Regions from separate parts of the Paenibacillus sp. FSL E2-8871 genome, predicted to be linked through region 1. Evidence: predicted binding sites of a transcription regulator. Region 1 holds the regulator's gene; each other region holds the start of a gene.
What was found. Region 1 encodes Rex, which represses fermentation and respiration genes when NADH is low (regulators of the CRP and FNR family bind a similar motif). Its sites were predicted from a motif close to TTGTGAAATATTTCACAA; they were not measured.
Positions count from the first base shown of each region.

Region 2: a site for Rex is predicted at 1,070-1,087, ahead of NYE25_RS20820 (cytochrome ubiquinol oxidase subunit I). Genes of this name have one in related genera too.
Region 3: a site for Rex is predicted at 1,220-1,237, ahead of pflB (formate C-acetyltransferase). Genes of this name have one in related genera too.
Region 4: a site for Rex is predicted at 1,673-1,690, ahead of adhE (bifunctional acetaldehyde-CoA/alcohol dehydrogenase). Genes of this name have one in related genera too.

Region 1 is NZ_JBBOBV010000001.1:2,438,633-2,441,850, reverse strand. Features, by position in the region: gene dinG (ATP-dependent DNA helicase DinG) at 1-882, shown strand, start outside; gene NYE25_RS11215 (redox-sensing transcriptional repressor Rex) at 1,014-1,667, shown strand; gene NYE25_RS11210 (amidohydrolase) at 1,654-2,955, shown strand; gene NYE25_RS11205 (cell wall elongation regulator TseB-like domain-containing protein) at 3,125-3,218, shown strand, end outside.
Region 2 is NZ_JBBOBV010000001.1:4,588,934-4,592,151, reverse strand. Features, by position in the region: gene NYE25_RS20835 (S1C family serine protease) at 1-34, shown strand, start outside; gene NYE25_RS20830 (cold-shock protein) at 454-654, shown strand; gene NYE25_RS20825 (cold-shock protein) at 747-977, shown strand; gene NYE25_RS20820 (cytochrome ubiquinol oxidase subunit I) at 1,201-2,595, shown strand; gene cydB (cytochrome d ubiquinol oxidase subunit II) at 2,592-3,218, shown strand, end outside.
Region 3 is NZ_JBBOBV010000001.1:2,724,110-2,727,327, reverse strand. Features, by position in the region: gene adhE (bifunctional acetaldehyde-CoA/alcohol dehydrogenase) at 1-1,074, shown strand, start outside; gene pflB (formate C-acetyltransferase) at 1,327-3,218, shown strand, end outside.
Region 4 is NZ_JBBOBV010000001.1:2,727,422-2,730,639, reverse strand. Features, by position in the region: gene NYE25_RS12590 (ABC transporter substrate-binding protein) at 1-1,363, shown strand, start outside; gene adhE (bifunctional acetaldehyde-CoA/alcohol dehydrogenase) at 1,765-3,218, shown strand, end outside.

The DNA of each region.
Region 1 (3,218 bases):
CGCAGTAAATCGCTACAGCTGTATGCCGTTCCTGTTGATGTTAGTACTCAGCTTAAGGAGCTGTTTTTCGACAAGAAGAAAAGTATCGTGCTAACTTCGGCGACACTCTCTGTCGATAAATCTTTCCAGTTTATGATTGATAATCTCGGACTTAATGAAGCTGCGGAAGAGGGGCGTCTGATGACATCACTCCTGCCTTCTCCCTTTAAGTATCGGGAGCAGGCGCTGTTAGTTATTCCGCGGGATTTCCCTAGTGTGAAGGGGAGTGTAGGCGATGCCCGATTTGTCGATACACTCGTACAGTCACTAGCAGAAGCAGCTATTACAACACGTGGGCGGATGCTTGTCCTGTTTACTTCTTACAAGATGCTACGCCAGGTTTACGATCCTCTGAAAGAGGCTCTAGCCTCACAAGAGATCACGGTGCTAGGTCAAGGCGTGGAGGGGGGCAGCCGTAGCAAGCTGATCCGCCGTTTTCAGGACAGTGCAGCTTCTGTACTATTAGGAACAAGCAGCTTTTGGGAGGGTGTAGATATTCCAGGTGAAGCATTAACATGCTTGGCCATCGTGAGGCTCCCATTTCAACCGCCAAACCACCCTCTAGCGGAAGCGAAGTCTGAGTTATTACAAGCCCAGAAAAAGAATCCGTTCATGAAGTTGTCTGTTCCTCAGGCGGTTATTCGCTTCAAGCAAGGATTTGGGAGGCTGGTACGGACAGCGCAAGATCGGGGTATTGTTATTGTGTATGACACAAGGGTGATAGAATCTCACTATGGGAAGTATTTCCTCTATTCGTTGCCTGGCCCGAAAATGGAGCATATGCTTACGGATCAAATGGTTCCTCGTATAGCGGAGTGGTTGGAAGACGGAGGCGTTTCTTGAAAAGAACGTCATCGATCTTATTAATCACTCTACAAGGAAGGGCGGTATAAGAATACCGCTCTTCCTTGAGACGAGGTGCAGATATTTCGATAGGATTTGAACAGAATATCACTTAAATTAGGAGGTAAATTATGAAATCGGATAAAATATCAGAAGCCGTTGTTCGCAGACTTCCTGTGTACTTGCGTTTCTTGAATGATCTCCAGAAACGTGAAATATTAACCGTTTCCTCACAAGAACTAGGACAAAAACTTGATTTAAATCCTGCTCAAATTCGTAAAGATTTAGCTTATTTTGGAGACTTTGGTAGAAAAGGTATCGGGTATGACGTAACTTATCTTATTGAAAAAATCCGTCATATTCTGAAGCTGGATCAACAATTGAATGTGGCTTTAGTAGGTGCTGGTAACCTTGGACATGCATTATCTAATTACAATGCTTATCTGAAAGATACTATGAAGATTACCGCTATATTTGACTCCTATGCACCTAAGGTAGGGCGGAAAATCAACTCTCTTACCGTTCAACCGATGGAGGAGCTTGGTCAGACGGTTCGTGAGCAAGGTATTCGAATTGGGATAATTACTGTGCCTGATTCAGAAGCGCAGAATGTAGCAGATATTCTCATTGAGTCTGGCATTGAGGCGATTTTGAATTTTGCACCAGTGATTCTAAAAACACCATCGAATATCCGTGTTCATGCTGCCGATTTTACAACGGATTTGCAAAGCCTTGCTTATTATTTGAAAGACGGAAAGGAAGAAAGCGGAAATGAAGAGCAGTAAAACGATTATTAAGGGCGGGCGTTTTCTTATTCCGGGAACGGATGAGCCGGTTCTGAGCGGATACATGACTATTGAAGATGATTTGATCACTTACATAGGAAAAGAAGAGCCTTTAATGGAAGATGATGTGCAAGTTGTTGATGGCAGTCGTCTGCTGTTTATGCCAGGTCTGGTAAACACACATGGCCATGCCGCAATGTCATTGCTTCGTGGTTATGGAGATGATTTAGCACTTCAGGTGTGGCTTCAAGAGAAGATGTGGCCAATGGAAGCGAAATTCACTGGAGAAGATGTATACTGGGGAACCTCCTTGTCGGTACTGGAAATGCTAAAAGGTGGTACTACAACCTTCTTGGATATGTATGATCATATGGACCGAGTAGCAGAGGTGGTCGAATTATCAGGCATCCGTTCCGTACTGATGAGAGGCGTAATCGGATTATGCCCAGAGGAAGTACAAAATCACAAGCTTGCGGAAGCGATTTCTTTTGCACGAAATTGGCATGGTAAGGCTGGCGGCAGAATTACGACGATGATCTCGCCACACGCCCCATATACTTGCCCACCGGACTTCTTTGTTAAGTTTGTACAAGCGGCACATGATTTGGATTTACCGATGCATACCCATATGTCCGAGACCAAACGCGAAGTGGAGCAGAATGTGGTGGATTACGGACTTCGGCCTGTAGCGCATTTAGAGAAGCTTGGAATGTTCACTCGTCCGTCTATTGTTGCTCATGGCGTTCATTTGAATGATGAAGAGATCGAGATACTGGCTCGTCATGATGTAGGCGTGTCTCATAACCCAGGAAGTAATCTGAAACTGGCTAGTGGAGTGGCTCGGGTTACGGATCTTCTAAAGGCTGGTGTGAAGGTGTCACTGGGTACAGATGGTGCGGCAAGCAATAATAACCTGGATATGTTTGAAGAGATGCGTCTTGCAGCCCTCATCCATAAAGGTGTAAGTGGTGATCCGACGGCTGTTCCAGCTCCGGAAGCGCTGCGTATAGCTACAGAGTATGGCGCAAAGTCTATCTTTTTAAATGATGTGGGTAGACTCGCTGTTGGCAAGAAAGCGGACTTTATCGCGATTGATATAGACCAGCCGCATATGCTACCACACACAGATCTGTTGTCTCATGCTGTATACTCTGCCAGCGCCAAGGACGTTGAGCATGTATGGGTGAATGGTAAACAGGTTGTAAAACATGGAGAATGTGTAACGCTAGATGAGGAAGCAATCCGTCGTAAGGCGCAAGAATCATTTGATGGACTGCTTAAACGATAGTCTAAGATCATAACGAATAACTGAAAGGCTGTGACTTTCTGCGATTGCAAAGTTACAGCCTTTTGTGTTTCTGATAATTAGATCATTGAATTGGATATGAAACTTTGGATAAACACACAGGTGTGTTATATAATCAAAAAAGATATATTACTAGAAAGGGAGCTGTACCTTGAAGAAAAGGAAAAAATGGATCCTCCTGGGGTCAGTTCTGATTCTGCTCCTTCTGTTCGGACTTATCCAGTTCTATGCTTATATTATGAAAG
Region 2 (3,218 bases), 2.2 Mb from region 1:
TACAGTAAAACTTCTTGAAAAACCAGAGGAATAATATGCTGGAAGTCGGCATATAATGATATAGCAGTAATGACAAGTAGAGCGGACTACCCCTTCGGTTGAGAAGGTAGAGCTTCCTGAAATAGCGATACTCTGTATCGCTATCGGGGATCTATTTCTTCTAAAGTTTTGATAAATATGGCAATTATAAGCTGATTTAATCAATTTTGGGCTGACTGGCAACCCTTACATTGGAAGGTAATACTTATTAGGGTAGAAACGGATATATACGGATGCCAGCTTGCCTTTGCTAATCAGGTGTGGTAATATGATATCAATCATACATTTAGTCCCTAATTTTCGCATTGAAAAGGGCTGTTATATTCGGTAATACAACCTTTTTCAATGTGTGAATTTTTTCTTTGTTTGAAGATAAAAAGAACATATTAATTTAAATTTGTGGAGGTAACACACATGCAAACAGGTACAGTTAAATGGTTCAACGCAGAAAAAGGATTCGGATTTATCGAAGTTGAAGGCGGAAGCGACGTATTCGTTCACTTCAGCGCAATCACTGGCGACGGCTTCAAAACTTTGGACGAAGGCCAACGCGTTGAATTCAACGTTGTTCAAGGCAACCGTGGACCACAAGCCGAAAACGTTGTAAAACTGTAATAATAGAAGAAACCGTCCCAGCTTGTGAAAGTTGGGACGGTCTTTTTATATCTAGTTAGTCACTATTGACTTACAGGATGGGAGGAACGGCAATGAACTACCGGAAGAAACCTTTGGAAGAAATACCGGAAGAAAATACCGCGATTTGGGCGTGTACCAATGATGGATGCAACGGATGGATGAGGGATAATTTCGCATTTGAACATGCGCCTTCTTGCCGTCTATGTGACTCTCCAATGGTTCGCAGCACGAAGATGCTACCACAATTGCTTAATTCGAATGGCGATCTCAAATCGCTGAAGAAGGGTATTTCCATTACCTAACCAATGCCTTTATGAGTCAAGCTTGTTATAGAGCAGTGAACAACTTCAAGACGGTCAAACCGTCTTATTTTTTTTGCTTTTTTTAAGATAAATTGTGATTTTTGTCACAAATCATTTGAATTTCACCGTTAAAAGTACCCCTTTGTGTGACATTTATCACAAAATGACGTCTAAATTTTTGACACAATATAATTAACGAAAAGGGGAGAAGGAAGGGAAAAATATGGATACAGTAATGCTGTCGCGTATACAATTTGCGTCGACGACAATATTCCACTATTTCTTTGTACCGGTATCAATCGGACTAGCGCTCTTGATTGCGATCATGGAGACCATGTACGTTAGAAAAGGCAATGAAGAGTACAAAAGAATGGCACAGTTCTGGGGAAAGCTGTTTCTCATCAACTTTGCAGTAGGGGTAGTTACAGGTATTTTGCAGGAATTTCAGTTCGGGATGAACTGGTCTGATTATTCACGTTTTGTGGGTGATGTATTCGGGGCTCCACTTGCAGTCGAAGCATTGGCAGCTTTTTTTCTGGAGTCTACTTTTATTGGGATCTGGATATTCGGCTGGGACAAAGTGTCCAAAAGAGTGCACTTGTTATCCATCTGGCTGGTAGCATTCGGTACGATGTTATCCGCTTTCTGGATTCTAGCAGCGAACTCCTTTATGCAGCATCCTGTGGGATTTGAGATAAATAATGGACGGGCAGAAATGAATGATTTCTTCGCGCTCATTACGAACGGACAATTGCTGGTTGAATTCCCGCACACGGTTCTTGCTGCGTATGCAACAGGCGCCTTCCTCGTAACGGGTATTAGTGCATATAAGATATTGAAGAAACAAGATGTATCTTTCTTTAAGAAATCTTTTCAAATTGCAGCAATCGTAGGTATCATTTCTTCTATTGGTGTAGCCGTGGCAGGTCATGCGCAAGCACAGTATTTGGTTGAGACTCAACCTATGAAGATGGCGGCTTCTGAAGGACTGTGGGGTAAGAGTGGTGACCCAGCACCTTGGACCGTATGGGCTAACATTGATCCTGACAAGCAGGAAAGTTCTGGAGAATTTCAAATTCCGTATATGCTAAGCTTCCTTTCATACAGTAAATTTTCCGGTGAAGTTAAAGGTATGCTTGAGCTGCAAGCTGAGTATGAGCAAACCTATGGCCCCGGTGACTATATCCCGCCAGTACGTACGACATTCTGGAGTTTCCGGATCATGGTTCTAGCAGGAACGTTAATGATCGTAATGGGTATGTACGCAATGTATTTAATGTGGCGCAAAAAGATGGACCGTCCAAACACATGGTTTATGCGGTTTATGTTATGGGGAATATTGCTTCCTCCAATCGCGAATACAGCAGGTTGGGTCATGACCGAATTCGGGCGTCAGCCATGGACGGTATTCGGATTGATGACAACGGAAGACAGTGTGTCGCCTAACATTACTAGTGGTCAGGTTCTATTCTCTGTTATTTCTTTTACAGCGATTTACGCCATTCTCGGATTAGTTCTAATTGGTTTGTTTATGAAAGTGATTAAAAAAGGTCCTTATGCGATGGATAACGATCACGGGGATTCGCATGATCCATATAACGAGGAGGGCGCCCAATGATGTCTCTTAATGAATTGTGGTTTGTGCTCATTGCAGTTCTGTTTATAGGGTTCTTCTTCCTGGAGGGTTTCGATTTCGGCGTAGGGATGGAAACACAAATTCTCGCTAAGAATGATACTGAGCGCCGGATTCTGATTAACTCGATCGGACCCTTCTGGGATGGAAATGAGGTATGGCTAATCACAGCCGCGGGTGCAATGTTTGCAGCTTTCCCTGAGTGGTATGCAACATTATTTAGTGGATTTTACATTCCCTTTGTCTTTGCTTTATTAGCTTTGATTGCACGTGGTGTTGCTTTTGAATTTAGAGGTAAACGGGATTCCATAGCTTGGAAAAAAACTTGGGATGTGTGTATCTTTTTCGGCAGCTTCCTCCCACCGTTCCTCCTAGCTGTGGTGTTCGCCAGCTTTATCAAAGGTTTGCCGATTGATGGGGATATGCAAATGTACGCAAGTTTTACAGATATCGTAAATGTGTATACCGTAGTAGCTGGTGTGACTGTTGTCCTTCTTTGTTTGGTACATGGTCTCATGTTCACAACGTTGCGTACAGTGGGAGATCTACAGGCTCGCGCTCGAAAAATGGCGCAAAGATTGCTTTTGCCACTTGGGGCTTTATTGCTT
Region 3 (3,218 bases), 290 kb from region 1:
GCTATCGAAGTGTTCTCTGAAGTTGAACCAGATCCATCGACAACTACAGTTGAAAAAGGTACTGCAATGATGAACAGATTCCAACCGGACTGCATTATCGCACTTGGCGGCGGTTCCCCAATGGATGCTGCAAAAGGAATGTGGTTATTCTATGAACATCCAGACGCAGACTTTAATGGTCTGAAACAAAAATTCATGGATATCCGTAAACGGGTATACAAATTCCCTAAACTTGGTAACAAAGCTAAGTTTGTAGCGATTCCAACTACTTCGGGTACAGGTTCGGAAGTAACATCTTTCGCAGTTATTACCGATAAAACAACTGAACAGCACACCAAATATCCTTTGGCTGACTACGAGTTAACTCCAGATGTGGCTATCATTGATCCAGAGTTCGTATACAGCTTGCCAAAAACTGCAGTTGCTGATACAGGTATGGACGTATTGACACATGCTATCGAAGCTTATGTATCTGTTATGGCGAGTGACTATACTGATGGTCTAGCTATTAAAGCGATCCAACTTGTATTCCAATACCTTGAAAAATCGGCGCTGGAAGGCGACAGAGTAGCACGTGAGAAAATGCATAACGCATCAACACTTGCTGGTATGGCCTTTGCCAATGCATTCTTGGGTATTAACCACAGTTTGGCGCATAAATGGGGCGGACAGTACCACACTGCTCACGGTCGTACTAACGCGATCCTTATGCCACACGTTATCCGTTACAATGCTAAAAAACCTACGAAGTTCGCTTCGTTCCCTAAATATTCGCACTTCGTAGCTGATGAGCGTTATGCTGAAATTGCCCGTATTCTGGGATTGCCAGCTCGCACAACTGAAGAAGGTGTAACTAGCCTGATCAATGCTATTCGCGATATGAATAAAAAATTGGGCATCGAAGAATCGTTCCAACAACTGGGCTTTGATCCTAAGGACTTCGAATCCCGCGTAGATTACTTGGCTGACCGTGCGTTTGAAGATCAATGTACAACTGCCAATCCTAAGCTGCCACTGGTATCTGAGCTTGCTGATGTATACCGTAATGCGTTCTACGGAAGATTTGATAATTAATAAATGGTTAAATAGAGAATAGGATAGTTGTGGACTTAGATAAAGGTGACAAATATCACTCGAAAGGTGATATTTGTCACAGTGTTTTTATAGAAAATAAACTAGAATGTTTATATAAACAACGGTCCCACATATGAAATGTTGATTGTGAAATTTGGAACAACCACATCTTTTGGGGATCACGAGACACGGGATCAACCTTCAAGCCCGCGATCTCTACAAATATAATAAATATAGATGGAGGGATTTAGCATGTCGGTGATTGAAAAAGAAGTAAATGAAGTGAAGTCCGGTTGGAGAAGTTTTACAAAAGGTAAATGGTCCAAGAAAGTTGACGTTAACAACTTTATTGCTAGTAACATTAAGCCTTATGAAGGTAACGAAGAGTTCCTCGTAGGTCCTACTAGTAACACAACTGAACTATGGAAGATTATTTCTCAACTGAGCAAGGAAGAAAGAGAAAGAGGCGGCGTATGGGATGTTTCCCTAGATACTGTCTCCACAATCACTTCACACGCTCCAGGCTACATTGACAAGGACAAGGAACAAATCGTAGGCGTACAGACTGACGCTCCTTTCAGACGTTCCATTCAGCCATTCGGCGGGATCAAGATGATGGTCGATGCTACGAAGGCTTATGGCTTCGAGCTTCCACAAAACATCGTCGACATGTTCACGAACATTCGCAAAACGCATAACCAAGGCGTATTTGATGCATATACACCAGACATGAGAGCAGTACGTAAATCCGGCGTTATCACAGGTCTTCCTGATGCTTACGGCCGTGGACGTATTATCGGCGACTACCGCCGCATTGCTCTGTACGGTATTGATTTCTTGATTAAAGACAAAAAGCAACAACTAACTGAGCTTGAAGTTGATTCCATGACAGAAGAAGTAATTCGTTTGCGTGAAGAGCTGTCTGAGCAAATTCGTGCACTGGGCGAATTGAAAGAAATGGCAGCAGCTCACGGTATGGATATTTCCAAACCAGCGACGAACTTCAAGGAAGCTACTCAATGGGTATACTTTGGATATCTGGCAGCAGTTAAAGAACAAAATGGTGCGGCGATGTCCCTGGGACGTGTTTCTTCCTTCCTAGACATCTATGCAGAACGCGATATTGAAGAAGGTACTTTGACTGAAGAACAAGTACAAGAAATTGTCGATCATTTCGTAATGAAACTGCGTATCGTGAAATTCTTGCGTACACCTGACTATAATGATCTGTTCTCCGGCGACCCTACTTGGGTAACTGAATCCATCGGTGGTATGGCTGAAGATGGAACCACTCGTGTTACCAAGAACAGCTTCCGTTTCCTGAACACCCTGTACAACTTGGGTCCAGCTCCGGAACCAAACTTAACTGTTCTGTGGTCCGAGAGATTGCCTGAAGGCTTCAAGAAATATTGTGCTAAGGTTTCCATCGAAACTAGTGCAATTCAGTATGAAAATGACGATCTAATGCGTCCATACTGGGGTGACGATTATGCTATTGCTTGCTGCGTATCTCCAATGCGTATCGGTAAACAAATGCAGTTCTTCGGCGCTCGTGCCAACCTGGCAAAAGCTTTGCTGTATGCTATTAATGGTGGTAAAGACGAAAAATCCGGAGCACAAGTTGGACCGGAATTCCCAGCGATCACTTCTGAATATCTGGATTATGACGAAGTAATGAAACGCTTCAAACCGATGATGGAGTGGTTGGCTAAGACTTACGTTAACACTTTGAACATCATTCACTATATGCATGACAAATATTCTTACGAACGTATCGAAATGGCACTGCATGATCGCGACATTCTGCGTACGATGGCTTGCGGTATCGCTGGTCTGTCCGTTGCAGCTGACTCGCTGAGTGCTATTAAATACGCGAAGGTTAAACCGATCCGTAACGAACAAGGTATTGCAATTGACTTCGAAACCGAAGGCGAATTCCCTTGCTACGGTAACAATGACGATGCTGTAGACAGCATCGCAGTAGAATTGGTTGAAACCTTCATGACAATGATCCGTAAAAACAAAACTTATCGTGATGCTGTGCCAACTCAATCGGTATTGACCATTACTTCGAATGTAGTGTACGGTAAGAAGACAGGTACAACACCTGACGGACGTAAAAAAGGCGAACCATTCGCACCAGG
Region 4 (3,218 bases), 290 kb from region 1:
CGGGGAAGCATCTACTGCGCCAACAAATGCGGTAACGGATAATACAGCAACCGCTACAGAGGCGCCAGTGGATGACATTACTCAAAGAAAAGTGACGATCAAGATTCACTATCCAACACCTGACTTGACTGAAGTGAGAGCGCAAGAAGATGACAAGATTAAACGTTTCCAGGCTGAATATCCAAATGTTGAAATTGTTAAAGACGACTGGCAGTACAATGTAAGTGAAATCGGAATCAAAATGGCTGCGAATGAAGCACCAACCTTCTTTAACACCTATGCTACAGAAGCTAAATTCCTGGTGGAAAAGGGCTGGGTTGCTGACATTACGGATCTTTGGAACAAATACGAATTTAAGGATCAAATTAACCCAGTACTGCAAAATCAGTTCATCATTGATGGTAAAGTTTTCGGAGTAACTCAAAAAGGTTATGTAACAACTACTATGATCAACAAAAAAATGCTGGATGAAAAAGGCGTTGCGGTCCCACCAATGGATTGGACTTGGGATGATATGCTGAATACGGCTAAAGGCGTAGCTGATGTCAAAAAAGGTATTTCCGGTATTGCTCCAATGGGTAAAGGTAACGAAGCAGGCTGGAACTGGACCAACTTCCTGTTCGAAGCTGGCGGTGAAATTCAAAAGGTTGAAGGCGGGAAGGTTGTCGCTACCTTTAATTCCGATGCTGGTGTTAAAGCACTGGATTTCTACAAGAAACTTAGATGGGAAGCTAACGCGATTCCTCAGGACTGGGCACTTGGCTGGGGCGATGCTGTAGGCGCATTCCAACAAAGTCGTACAGCTATGGTAATGGCTGGGTCCGATGGCGTAATCGAGCAAGCACTGAATCAAGGTGGACTGAAACCTGAGGATGTGCTCACATATCCAATGCCTGCTATGGAAAAAGGCGGCAAGCATACGGGGGTACTTGGTGGTGATTACCTCGTAATTAATCCGAATGCAACACCAGATGAGCAAGAAATGGCATTCCGTTATATCACATTTGATTACTTCTCTGATAAAGGTTTGGAAGCACTGGATGCAGTTCTTCAACAACGTACAGCTGATGGTAAATACTTTATCCCGCCACTCTTAGATTACTACTCAGCAGATTCTGAGTTTGGTAAGAAGACCAAAGCGGTTTATGACAAGTACACCAACGTATACCAATATAGCCCTGACATTATGGGACTTTTGGATGGTAAACCTGAAGCTCAATACAATACACAGGACTACTACGCAACCATGTCCAATGTCATTCAAGAGCTGTTCTCCAAAAAAGGAACGGATTCCAAGAGCCAGCTAGAAGCAGCAGCTAAAACAGTACAAGAGAAATTCTTTGATACGATTAAAGCGGAATAGTTTAATGCAAAAACCGGCCCCTTTGGGGCCGGTTTTTTTGTTGTGAAGATTTATAAATTTATAAATCTTCAGAAATAGTGATAATCTATTGGAAATTATTACAGTGTAGGAAAATCGTAATTGACTGTGATGAAGAGAATATATTTTTGTGTACTGATTTTAGATATATGGAATAAAAAGGAGCTGAAATTTTGCTTATTAAAGTATAATTCTAAGATTTAAAGGGTTTTATAGCACATAAAATGGTAAAAAGACTATAATATGATCGAATGAAAGCGCTTTGAAAACAAATCAAAAAAACTTTATACTTTGTGAAAGATTTCACTATACAAGGTGGAAATCATGTGATAAGATAAATGTGTAGAGAAAAACAACTAAAAATTGACAGGAGGACGAGGGAGATGGCAGTTAAGAACGAAGTCGCCGCCCAAGTTAAACAAGTTACCGCTGAAGAGTATATTCAGAATTTAGTGGATAAAGCAAAAAAAGCGCATGAGGCGTTCATGGCGCTAGACCAAGAGCAAGTTGACACAATCGTTCATGCAATGGCGTTGGCTGGACTCGACAAACATATGTACCTCGCAAAATTGGCCGTAGAAGAAACTGGACGCGGCGTATACGAAGACAAAATTACGAAGAACATCTTCTCAACTGAATATATCTGGCACGGAATTAAATACGATAAAACAGTAGGCGTTATTGAAGACAACGCTTATGATAGCTTCCAAAAAATTGCTGAACCCGTCGGAATTGTTATGGGTATCACACCGGTAACCAACCCTACATCCACCACGATGTTTAAAGCGTTGATTTCGATTAAGACACGGAACCCTATTATATTCGGTTTCCACCCATCTGCGCAAGAGTGTAGTGCAGCTGCTGCAAAAATTCTTCATGATGCTGCCGTGAAAGCTGGCGCTCCTGAGAACTGTATCCAATGGATTGAAATGCCAACAATGGACAAGACAAACGCATTGATGAACAACCCAGACGTTGCTCTTATCTTGGCAACTGGTGGTTCTGCAATGGTAAAAGCAGCTTATAGCTGTGGTAAACCAGCACTTGGCGTAGGCCCTGGTAACGTACCTGCTTTCATTGAAAAGAGCGCGGATATTGATCAAGCCGTAACGGACATCATTCTTTCTAAAACATTTGATAATGGTATGATCTGTGCTTCCGAGCAAGCTGTTATTATCGAAGAACCAATCTTCGATCAAGTGAAGAAAAAAATGATTGCTAATGGCTGCTACTTTGTGAATAAAGAAGAAGCTGCCAAACTGACTAGTGGAGCAATGAACGTAGATAAATGTGCGGTTAACCCAGCAATCGTAGGTCAATCCGCAGTGAAAATTGCTGAAATGTGTGGCATTCAAGTCCCTGCCGGCACAAAGATCCTGGTAGCAGAACTTGAAGGTGTAGGCACTAAATATCCACTTTCCGCTGAAAAATTAAGCCCGGTTCTTGCTTGCTACAAAGTTAAAAATGCAGATCAAGGTATCGAACGCGCAGCTCAAATTGTTGAATTTGGTGGTATGGGACATAGCTCGGCTATCCACTCCAACAACGAAGAAGTAATCATGAAGTTCTCTAACCGTCTGCAAACAGGACGTATTCTCGTTAACTCGCCTTCCACACATGGTGCGATCGGCGATATCTATAACACTAATATCCCTTCGTTGACTCTGGGTTGTGGATCTTATGGTCGTAACTCCGTGTCGCAAAACGTTACAGCAATCAATTTGATCAACGTGAAAAGGGTGAATCGTCGTACCGTGAATATGCAATGGTTTAAAGTACCTGACAAGATCTATTTCGAAAAAGGCGCTACTCAGTACCTGACCAAAATGCCTGATAT